3 regions of the Hahella sp. NS-SX17 genome follow, and region 3 is predicted to be linked to each of the others. Evidence: predicted binding sites of a transcription regulator. Region 3 holds the regulator's gene; each other region holds the start of a gene.

Region 1 (3,282 bases), 2.3 Mb from region 3:
ACCAGGTGTTGCTGCTGCACGGCATGAAGCGCTCACAACGGCCAGCTTCGGAAGACTTCCCATTTGGCCATGGCAAGGAGATTTATTTCTGGTCCTTTGTTGTGGCGATACTGATTTTCGCCCTGGGCGCAGGCATCTCCATTTACGAAGGCGTTGAGCATATTCTACACCCGCAAGCGGTGGAGAATCCGATGGTCAACTATGTCGTTCTGACTCTGGCGATCATATTTGAAGGATTCGCCTTTGGAATGGCGGTCAAGGAATTCCGCATCGCCAAAGGGCGGATGGGTTATGTGGAGGCTGTGCAACGAGGCAAAGACCCCTCTCTGTTTGTCGTGCTGTTTGAAGACGCCGCCGCCATGCTGGGCCTTCTGGTGGCGCTGGGCGGCATCGTTATGGGACAGGTTACCGGCAATCCGGTATACGACGGCGTGGCCTCAGTCACCATCGGTTGTATCCTCGGCCTGACGGCCTTGTGGCTGGCGGTGGAAACCAAAAGCCTGCTGATTGGTGAGAGCGCCAACAAGAAAGTAGTGAAGTCCATTCGTGAAATGACCCATGCGGCTCCAGGCGTGGAGCATGTCAACGAAGTACTCACCATGCATATGGGGCCGGACTTTGTGTTGGTGAACATCTCGGTGGACTTCAAGGACAGTGTTTCCGCGGGTGAAATTGAAACCTGCATCGCCGCCCTCGACGAGCAGATCAAGATGACTTTCCCCGAATGCAAGCGTGTTTTCGTGGAAGCGGAAAGCCGTCGCAAAAAGGTCGTGGCGGCTCCCGCTGTGGACGTGTAGCTCCATCTGACTCTGACAGCGGACCCGGATGGCTCCGCTGTTTTCGCAACGCGCTGGAATCGCCTGCGCGCTTACGCCTTGCGATTCACCAGCCACACTGCCGCTTCGACCCGTGAACGCATCCCCATCTTTTTGAGAATATGTTTAACGTGGACCTTTACAGTGCCATCGGAAATATTCAGATCCCGGGCGATGACTTTGTTGCTGTGCCCTTGGGCGATGCGGGTGAGGATCTCATATTCGCGACTGGTTAATGATGCGGTGGGATCAACGGCTTCAACGGGTTTGCGCAGGGCGGAAGCGAGAATTTCAGTCAGACGCTCGCTGATCGCCATTTTACCAAGCGTAACTTGCTTGATTTTCTCCAGAATGTCTTCCGGCTCCATATCTTTTAAGAGATAACCGTCTGCGCCGGCGCGGAAACAGTTCACCACATCGGCTTCGTTATCGGAGACTGTCAGCATGATGACGCGAGAGTCCACGCCAGCGGCGCGAATGGCGCGTAACGTATCCAGGCCGTCCATACCCTGCATATTGAGATCCAGTAGAATCAGGTCAGGCTCCAGTTCTTTCGCCTTGGTCAGGCCTTCCTCGCCGTTCTTGGCTTCGGCGACGATATCCAGCTCATCCTCCATTTCAATCAACTGGCGGATGCCTTTGCGAAACAGGGGGTGATCGTCCACCATCATGATCGTTGCTTTATCGCTCATCTCAGCTTCACCTTGTCATTCTTTTCATTCACGCCCAGCGTTATCTGACGTTTTTCAGCATAACACGAACTCAGAGCCGCCCCTGCGACGGCGCGATAGGGACTTGATCCATATCAGGTTTACCAACGATGACCCTGAGCTGCGCATACCGAAGACGTACCGCTTTGGCGCCGGATACGCCTACCTCATTGGGGGTATCGAAAGTCTTGCACAGATTCTCGGAAATCGCCCTAACTCTATGAAAATACAGCAAATGGTAGCGCGATTTAAAGTCGCTTGTTAGCAGATCACCCACACGGCCCCGATCTTAAACGCTACCCCCTCCGGAGCATTGTCGCCCCCTCTGTTTATAAAGATAGTTGAGCCGAAGATTATTTTTCAGGCCCAACGCAGAGGTAAGGCATATGGCGGACATCACTGCTGGCTGGAATCCGGAGGACAGTGGGTTCTGGCAAAAGACAGGTAAGAAAGTGGCGAACCGGAATTTGTGGATTTCCATTCCGAGTTTGCTGTGCGGCTTCGCCGTATGGTTGTACTGGGGCGTTATCACAGTACAGATGTTGAATCTGGGTTTCCCGTTTCAGGCGTCGGAGTTATTTACGCTGATGGCGATCTCCGGTCTGACCGGCGCGACATTGCGTATTCCCAGCAGCTTTTTCATCCGGCTGTGCGGCGGGCGCAATACGATCTTTTTCACAACGGCTTTGCTGATGATTCCCGCAATCGGCGCCGGCATCGCGTTACAGAGCAAAGAGACGCCTCTCTGGGTGTTCCAGGTGCTGGCGTTGTTGTCTGGTCTGGGCGGCGGCAACTTTGCCTCATCCATGTCCAATATCAGCTTTTTCTTTCCCAAGAAACAGCAGGGACTGGCGCTGGGGTTAAACGCCGGGCTTGGCAATTTTGGCGTCACCACCATGCAGATTCTGGTGCCGCTGTTCATGACCTTCGGCGCATTCGGTGTAGCGGGCGGCGATCCTATGACCCTTGTGAATCCGTCAGGCACCCTGATCGGCAAGGTTCCGGCGGGTTCTGAAACCTGGATTCAAAACTCCGGCTTCGTCTGGTTGCTGTTCCTGGTTCCACTGGCGTTTGCTGGCTGGTTCGGCATGAACAACATTCGCACCGACGAGGTGTCGCCAGATATTGGCGGACCAGTGGGCGCTTTCTCCAAGATCACCTTCATGCTGCTCATCGGCTTCCTGACTTCTGTGGTCGGGCTCTGGCTGATGCTGCCCGAATCTGCGAACGGCGCCGGGTGGGGCGTTCCTAAAGAACTGGTGCTGGTAGGCGTTATCGCCGCCACGGTGTTCCTGCTCAAGTTGTTGCCGGGCCAGATCCGCAACAGTCTGAGTCGTCAGTATCGCATTTTCGGCAATCGGCACACTTGGGTGATGAGCGTCATATACACCATGACCTTCGGCAGCTTTATCGGCTACGCGGCGGCGTTCCCCTTGGCGATCAAAGTCATCTTTGGTTATAGCCATGTGATGGTGGATGGGGTGATGACGCACAATACTGTTAATCCCAACGGTCCCAGCGCTCTGATGTACGCCTGGATGGGGCCCTTTATCGGCGCGTTGATTCGTCCGGTGGGCGGCTGGATCTCCGATAAATTCGGGGGCGCGCTGGTTACGCAGATCTGCTCCCTGGTGATGGTGGTATGCGCCCTGGCGGTAGCTTATTACATGAGCGCAGCCTACAACTCAGCGACCCCGGAAGAGTTCTTTGCGCCTTTCTTTATATTGTTCCTGGCTTTGTTCGCGGCGTCAGGCATT
Region 2 (3,282 bases), 3.0 Mb from region 3:
AATACCATTTTCATCCTTGTTCTTTTTAATCTCAACGCCATCTGGGTTATTGGAGCCCACCTCATGTAACGCCAAAATATGCAGAACCACCAAACCAAGCAATACTATTGGCAAAGCGATGACATGCAAGGCAAAGAATCGGTTAAGAGTGATGCCCGATATGAGATAATCGCCCCGAATCCACTGCGCCAAATCTTCGCCTACATAGGGTATGGCTCCGAACAAAGAAACGATAACCTGCGCCCCCCAGTATGACATTTGCCCCCAAGGCAACAAGTAGCCCAAGAACGCTTCCGCCATCAGACACAGATAGATGGTCATGCCAAATATCCAAACCAGCTCACGAGGCTTTTTGTAAGAACCGTACAAGAGCCCTCGGAACATGTGCAGATAAACGACAACAAAAAACGCAGAAGCGCCAGTCGAGTGCATCAACCGAATCAGCCAGCCAAACTCGACATCACGCATAATATACTCTACTGAAGCAAACGCGCCTTCAGCGGAGGGGTTATAGCTCATTGTTAACCAAATACCCGTGAGTAACTGATTAACCAGAACAACCAAAGACAGCGAGCCAAAGAAATACCATACGTTAAAGTTTTTAGGCGCATAGTACTTGCTCATGTGCTTTTCGAAGGCATCGACGACAGGCAAGCGATCGTCGATCCACTGGATAAGCTTCTGCATTATGCGTTCTCCTTGTCTTCACCTACGATGAGGTTCACGTCATCAACATACATGTGGGGAGGCACTTCAAGATTCTTGGGAGCAGGGACATCTTTAAAGACCCTTCCCGCCAAGTCGAACTTGCTGCCATGACAAGGACAGTAAAAACCGCCAACGGTTTCATCAGGAATAACTTCTGGTAAAAACTTTGGCGAACAACCCAAATGCGTACAAATTCCTACCAGTATGACGTATTCATCTTTGATGGAGCGGTGGGGATTTTGAGCATAAACGGGCTGTTGCGGTTTTTCAGATTGCGGATCCTGCAAATTTCCCGCAATTGCATCCAACCCCTTCAGCATTTCCGGCGTTCTCCGCACCACCCAGACAGGCTTGCCCCGCCATTCAACGGTCATCTGTTGACCAGGTTCAAGCTTACTGATATTGACCTTAACAGGCGCACCAGCAGCTTTCGCTTTAGCGCTTGGGTTCCAGGAAGCGACAAAAGGCACGGCTGCGCCGATGGCGCCGATACCTCCAACGACCGAGGTTGCTCCCACCAGAAAACGACGGCGGCTCTTATTCACGTCGTCTTTCGTCATACTAGGTTTCTCCCATCAGGCAGCAATTTGAGGCCAAAAACAGGCCATTATGCTCTTATTTCTTCAGGCGTAAAATCCGGCTGACATACTAATTAAAATGCCTTATCGATACAAGGACGACGCGCGTGCGGCGCGGCCTTGTATCAACAATATTGATCCAAGTTAAATATCTGTCGGACGGCCTTCACCGTTGTTTCAGCGGAAACAAAAAAGCCCGGATTACCGGGCTTTTTATTGAAAGCGTATTGATTAACGCTTGGAGAATTGCGGACGCTTACGCGCTTTACGCAGACCCACTTTCTTACGCTCAACTTCACGAGCGTCGCGAGTAACATAACCGGCCTTACGCAACGGCGAACGGTTTGCTTCATCGTACTGAATCAGCGCACGGGTGATGCCGTGACGAATAGCGCCAGCCTGACCAGAAGGACCACCGCCTTTAACAGTAACAAATACATCAAAGTTACCGATAGCATCCAACAGCTCCAATGGCTGACGCACAACCATACGAGCGGTTTCACGACCAAAATAAGAATCCAGATCAGTCTGGTTCACAGTAATTTTTCCGCTACCGGGTCTCAGGAAGACGCGAGCAGTCGAAGTTTTACGACGACCTGTACCGTAGTATTGAGTAACAGACATATCCACCTTCCTTAAATTTTCAGTTCAATCGGTTGCTGAGCGGTATGCGGGTGTTCAGCCGAAGCATATACCTTGAGCTTTTTCAGCATCGCACGACCTAAAGGATTGCGCGGCATCATGCCTTTAACAGCTGTTTCGATAACACGCTCAGGAGCATGTTGGATCAGCTTGTCGAAAGACATTTCTTTCAAGCCGCCAGGATAGCCTGTGTGGCGATAGTACATTTTGTCTTGAGCTTTGTTGCCAGTAACACGCACTTTCTCTGCGTTTACCACAACAATGTAATCCCCTGTGTCAACGTGAGGGGTATATTCCGCTTTGTGCTTGCCCCTCAAGCGACGGGCGATTTCGGTTGAAAGACGTCCAAGCGTCTTGTCGGTCGCGTCTATAACATACCAGTCACGCTTTACGGTTTCTGGCTTAGCGCTGATCGTTTTCATTTAAATCCCGCCTTACTCTTAAATTCTCGGCTGATTAATCCAAATAAAACGCACGCTGCGCATTCCCTACGAAGGGAAATTACAACGACGTTCTGACTTTTCGGAACCTTGGCTTCGGGGCTTCGCCAAAGTCCCATATCTATTGCAAATCCGGGCGCAGGATTATATTGCACTTCCTGTTCAATTGCTACTCTAAATCCAATTAATTACGCACAACAAACTCACTACGGTTATTTCTCAAGCTCTGGGAAGGAGAATGTCTGAATTGTATTTCGAAGAACCGCATCGGAGATCCGCTCCGGTGATTCTTTCCTCAACATACACAACGCCCTGAATACCTGGGGAACAAGCTCGGGCGAGTTGCGCATTCCTTGCCGGCCGCACAACGGCATATCCGGCGCATCGGTTTCCAGCACCATGGACTCCAATGGAAGCCTGGATACGGCTCTTCTGGTTTTTTGCGCCCTTTCATAAGTAATGACGCCACCAACCCCTAACTTAAGCCCTAGTTTTATAAACTGCATCCCCTCTTCGTAGCTTCCAGAAAAAGCATGCACAACCCCCCGCCGAACGCCAATCTCCCTGACAGACTTAGCAACCAGGCTGTGCGTCTTTCGAGAGTGCAGAATCACGGGAAGATCACACTCCTTAGCCATACGCAGCTGTTCACGCAAAAAGCACTGTTGAACGCTGAGGTCGATACCCGCTGTCACATCAAGCCCACATTCCCCTATCGCTAAGACATTAGCGCGCTGTAAGCGCACCTTGTCAGCCAATTCGTCCAAATGATCAACAGAGTGCTGATGCAGATATAACGGGTGAATCCCCAACGCATAACTGAGCATTTCAAATTGCCCGGCTAACTCAAACGTACGCTCCCAGTTATGAACACCAATTGACGGCACGATGATCTGTTTAACGCCCAGCTTACA
Region 3 (3,282 bases):
CTAAAATTCTGCCGGGCAGCCAATATTGTTAGCATATATATTCTTCAGGCGATCCGCCTTCTGCGGGGCGTCAAAGGCCATAAGAAGCATTTAAGGGGGCATGAGTGATTGTTTGTGTGACGGGAATAGATTCGCCTATAGGTAAGGCTATAGCTCAGCGCCTGCAGCAGAGCGGTATAGCAGTGGAGGGCGTACCCTACGAACAGTTCCTGATGACTAATGATGCTATCGTGCGTGGAATGAAGGCGATGCCCGTTGCGGATTTTGTTGTTCACGCAGCGGAAATGGGGGATCTGTTCAAGTCGGAGCAACATCCGGACTTGGCGTATCAAGTTAACGTGTCTGCTTGTGTGGCGGTTGCGGAGGTCGCAGCCTTATGGAAAGCGCCGATTATTCATTTATCGAGTCATCTTGTCTTTGATGGCGTCAAAAAGAACCCCTATATTTCGGCAAACAAAGGTCGTCCGCTTTCTGTATATGGTCGGACTAAGTTGCAGAGTGAGCAGTGGTTTCAGGAAAACTATAGCAAGCATCTGATTTTGAGGATGGGGTGGTTGCTGGAAGCTGGCGCTCAAGGATGGCTGCAGACGATGCTGACGGCTTTGTCTTCAGGCAAGAGACTTAACGCCAGTACGGATATGCAGTTGACGCCTGTTGCGGTGGATGATGTGGCGAGAGTGGTGGACGCTATTATTAAGCAGTTAAGTTGTAATATTTCTGTGTGGGGCGTCTATCATTATGCTGGCGCTGAAACAGTGACGCACTTTGAGCTGCTGAAGGCGATTGTATTGCAGGCATTCGGTCAAGAGGAAATGTTGCAGGCTCTGATAGAGAAGAAAGGCGCTGATGTGTTGCCTGGGGTGGCCCTGCCTGCGAATGGGGCGTTGGGGTGCATCAAATTGCGAAACACCTTTGGCGTTAAACAGCTTCCCTGGCGTCGTTATCTGCCTGCGCTGATTGAGCAATGCCAGCAGCGTGGCGCTGTGAAATCAACTGAAAACTGTTTGGAAGAGACCCGCTAGCGGGCGTTGAGTGCTGACTCCTTGTGGTGCTCCAGGCACTTGGTGTCATGGCGAAGGATCTTCTGCAGTTCGTCTAATTGCAATATTTGGACTTCTCTTCCTTGCACTTTGATAATGCCGTTGTTCTGGAAGCGAGTGATGACTCGGCTGACGGTTTCGACCGCCAAGCCTAAATAGTTGCCTATATCGCTACGCGGCATGGGTAACCTGAAATTTGTGCCGGACAGGCGACGACGACTGAAGCGGGTCGACAGGGATAGTAAAAGCGATGCTATGCGCTCCTCAGCGGAGTTTTTGCTCAGTAACATGGTGAGTTGCCTGCTTTCCTGAATCTCTTTGCTCATCAATGAGAAAAAGTGGTGTTGCAGGCTGGGAATATCTGAGGCGAGGTCTTCAAATTTTTCCAGAGGAATTTCGCATACGCTGGTGCGCTCAAGTGAGACGGCGGAGCAGGAGTATTTTTCCATGCTAACGCTGTCCAGGCCGATAATTTCTCCGGGCAGGTAGAAACCCGTTACCTGCTCTTCGCCTTCCTCGGACACGGTGAATGTTTTAATTGCGCCGCTGCGCACCGCGAAGCATGAGCGAAACGGCGTGTGCTGCTCAAAAATATACTCGCCGCGATTTAGCATTTTCCCCTGGCGAATAATTTCTTCCAGGCGATCAATGTCTTCAGCCCCGACTGCGATAGGAATGCAAAGCTTGCTCAAATTACATTCATGGCAGCCTCTGTGTAAGCTAAAAGGAGAGGAGGTTGCTATATGCTTGCTTTCCATCGGTCGCCTCGTGGCTGAATGAGTGAAACTGCTTAAAGAGGCTTCTAGGATAGCCAATAGCTATTTAAAAGCAAATCCCCACAGCAGGAAAAATAAGGGGAAAACCTGCGCTCGCCTTTGTTTTTACATTGCTTTTACCTTTTGTTACAGCAGCGCCTGAGTGTATCGGATCGCCCGCGCTGGAAGTTCGCTGTTATCGAGAGTTTTGTAGTAATCATCCAGCTGTGTGGCGTTGCGCAACTGGTAATGGGGGGTGTATGAAAATGCGCCCAGCCCGACGCCGTGCAAGCAGTTAACGCCTTGACTTATCAGTCCAGTCCAGGGGAGGGCGAAAAAGTCCTGGGTTATCGGAATGAAAGATGCGGATTTGATGCGTCGTTTGAAGTCCTTGAGTGTGGCCTCCAGCCCAAGGGAACTGCTGGTTTCTGGCTTGTGGCAGGAAAGCAAAACGCCTTGTGGTCTTTCGGTGAGCACCTCTTCGAGGTGCTGTGATAGCGCAGCTTGAGTGGCGGGGGACACCTTAAGACGCAGATAGACAGCTTTGAAATCAAATGCCCGAATGGTTTGCAGCCAGCTCTTTAGGTCTTTAATGGGGAATGATTGCGCATGCTCGCCCGGATCATTGATACAAATGATATTAAAGCCCAGTCCCTTAATTAGGGCGAGCGCTTCCTCGGAGTCAGGGCGCGCGTCCAGCTCAATGACGTGCCGAGCGTCAGCGCCAAAGTTCAGCTTAAATTCCCTGCCTAAGTAGTACATCACTTGAGTTTGCGCTGCTGGCGTCAGCTGGCGCACTAAGTCGCCAAACCAGTGCAAATATTTGACCTGACTGCCCTCAGGAAGTGATTGCTTGAGAAGTTTTACTTCTTTCACAACGTAGTTGATGTATTTTTGCAGACTCGCGTTCATGGAAGGAAGTTGGCGAGTGTAGTTCTCCGCGCTGACGAGTGCATTAAAACAAGGCGCCTGAACGCTCAGGGCGAATCCACCCTCGTAGGAGCGAGACAGGGAGCTGTTGCGATAGTCTGCGGTGTAAGCTCCTTCGTTCAAGGCGCTCCAGTTTTCGTTGGAAAACTCTTTGGGAGGAGAGTTGAGCAAGTAAACCCAGCTATCATTGCCCCCATTTTGTTTTGCTTGTTCGATGACCTTTCCGACTGGCATATTGGGTCTCCAACCAGGTAAGAAAACACCTGCGCGCGTTTGACTGATATTGTCAACGAATGAGCGCGCGCGCCTGTTGTCACACTTGTTGGCAAGTGGATCGATCCCCCCTCTCTCCATGCTCAGTCTATCCACCTGCCGGCAGGGTGTATTGATATTGGTCAAGGGGTGAGCGCGTGGTGCGCGAGGGAGGTGAACTTTAGTCGCAAAAGCCTTAAAACAATGGGGTTATGAGGCGTTGCGGGCTAACATTCATTGCAGCTTTGGGTTGGGAGTTGATATCCTTTGCGGGCATTGGAAAAAGGCGGGCAAAAGTGCAGGCA

What was found. Region 3 encodes FNR, which switches genes on or off when oxygen is low (the NO sensors DNR and NnrR bind a similar motif). Its sites were predicted from a motif close to TTGATNTANATCAA; they were not measured.
Region 1: the regulator FNR is predicted to act here: its motif matches at 1,611-1,624, upstream of narL (two-component system response regulator NarL).
Region 2: the regulator FNR is predicted to act here: its motif matches at 1,421-1,434, upstream of petA (ubiquinol-cytochrome c reductase iron-sulfur subunit).

Annotation. Positions count from the first base shown of each region.
Region 1 is NZ_CM170632.1:4,520,997-4,524,278, reverse strand. It holds gene AC2IBB_RS19900 (cation diffusion facilitator family transporter) at 1-797, shown strand, start outside; gene narL (two-component system response regulator NarL) at 869-1,507, opposite strand; gene AC2IBB_RS19890 (MFS transporter) at 1,912-3,282, shown strand, end outside.
Region 2 is NZ_CM170632.1:6,505,729-6,509,010, forward strand. It holds gene AC2IBB_RS29085 (cytochrome b) at 1-687, opposite strand, end outside; gene petA (ubiquinol-cytochrome c reductase iron-sulfur subunit) at 687-1,268, opposite strand; gene rpsI (30S ribosomal protein S9) at 1,518-1,910, opposite strand; gene rplM (50S ribosomal protein L13) at 1,922-2,350, opposite strand; gene AC2IBB_RS29105 (TatD family hydrolase) at 2,581-3,282, opposite strand, start outside.
Region 3 is NZ_CM170632.1:2,212,047-2,215,328, forward strand. It holds gene AC2IBB_RS10035 (SDR family oxidoreductase) at 117-1,022, shown strand; gene fnr (fumarate/nitrate reduction transcriptional regulator Fnr) at 1,019-1,798, opposite strand; gene AC2IBB_RS10045 (hypothetical protein) at 1,943-2,959, opposite strand; gene AC2IBB_RS10050 (lysophospholipid acyltransferase family protein) at 3,274-3,282, shown strand, end outside.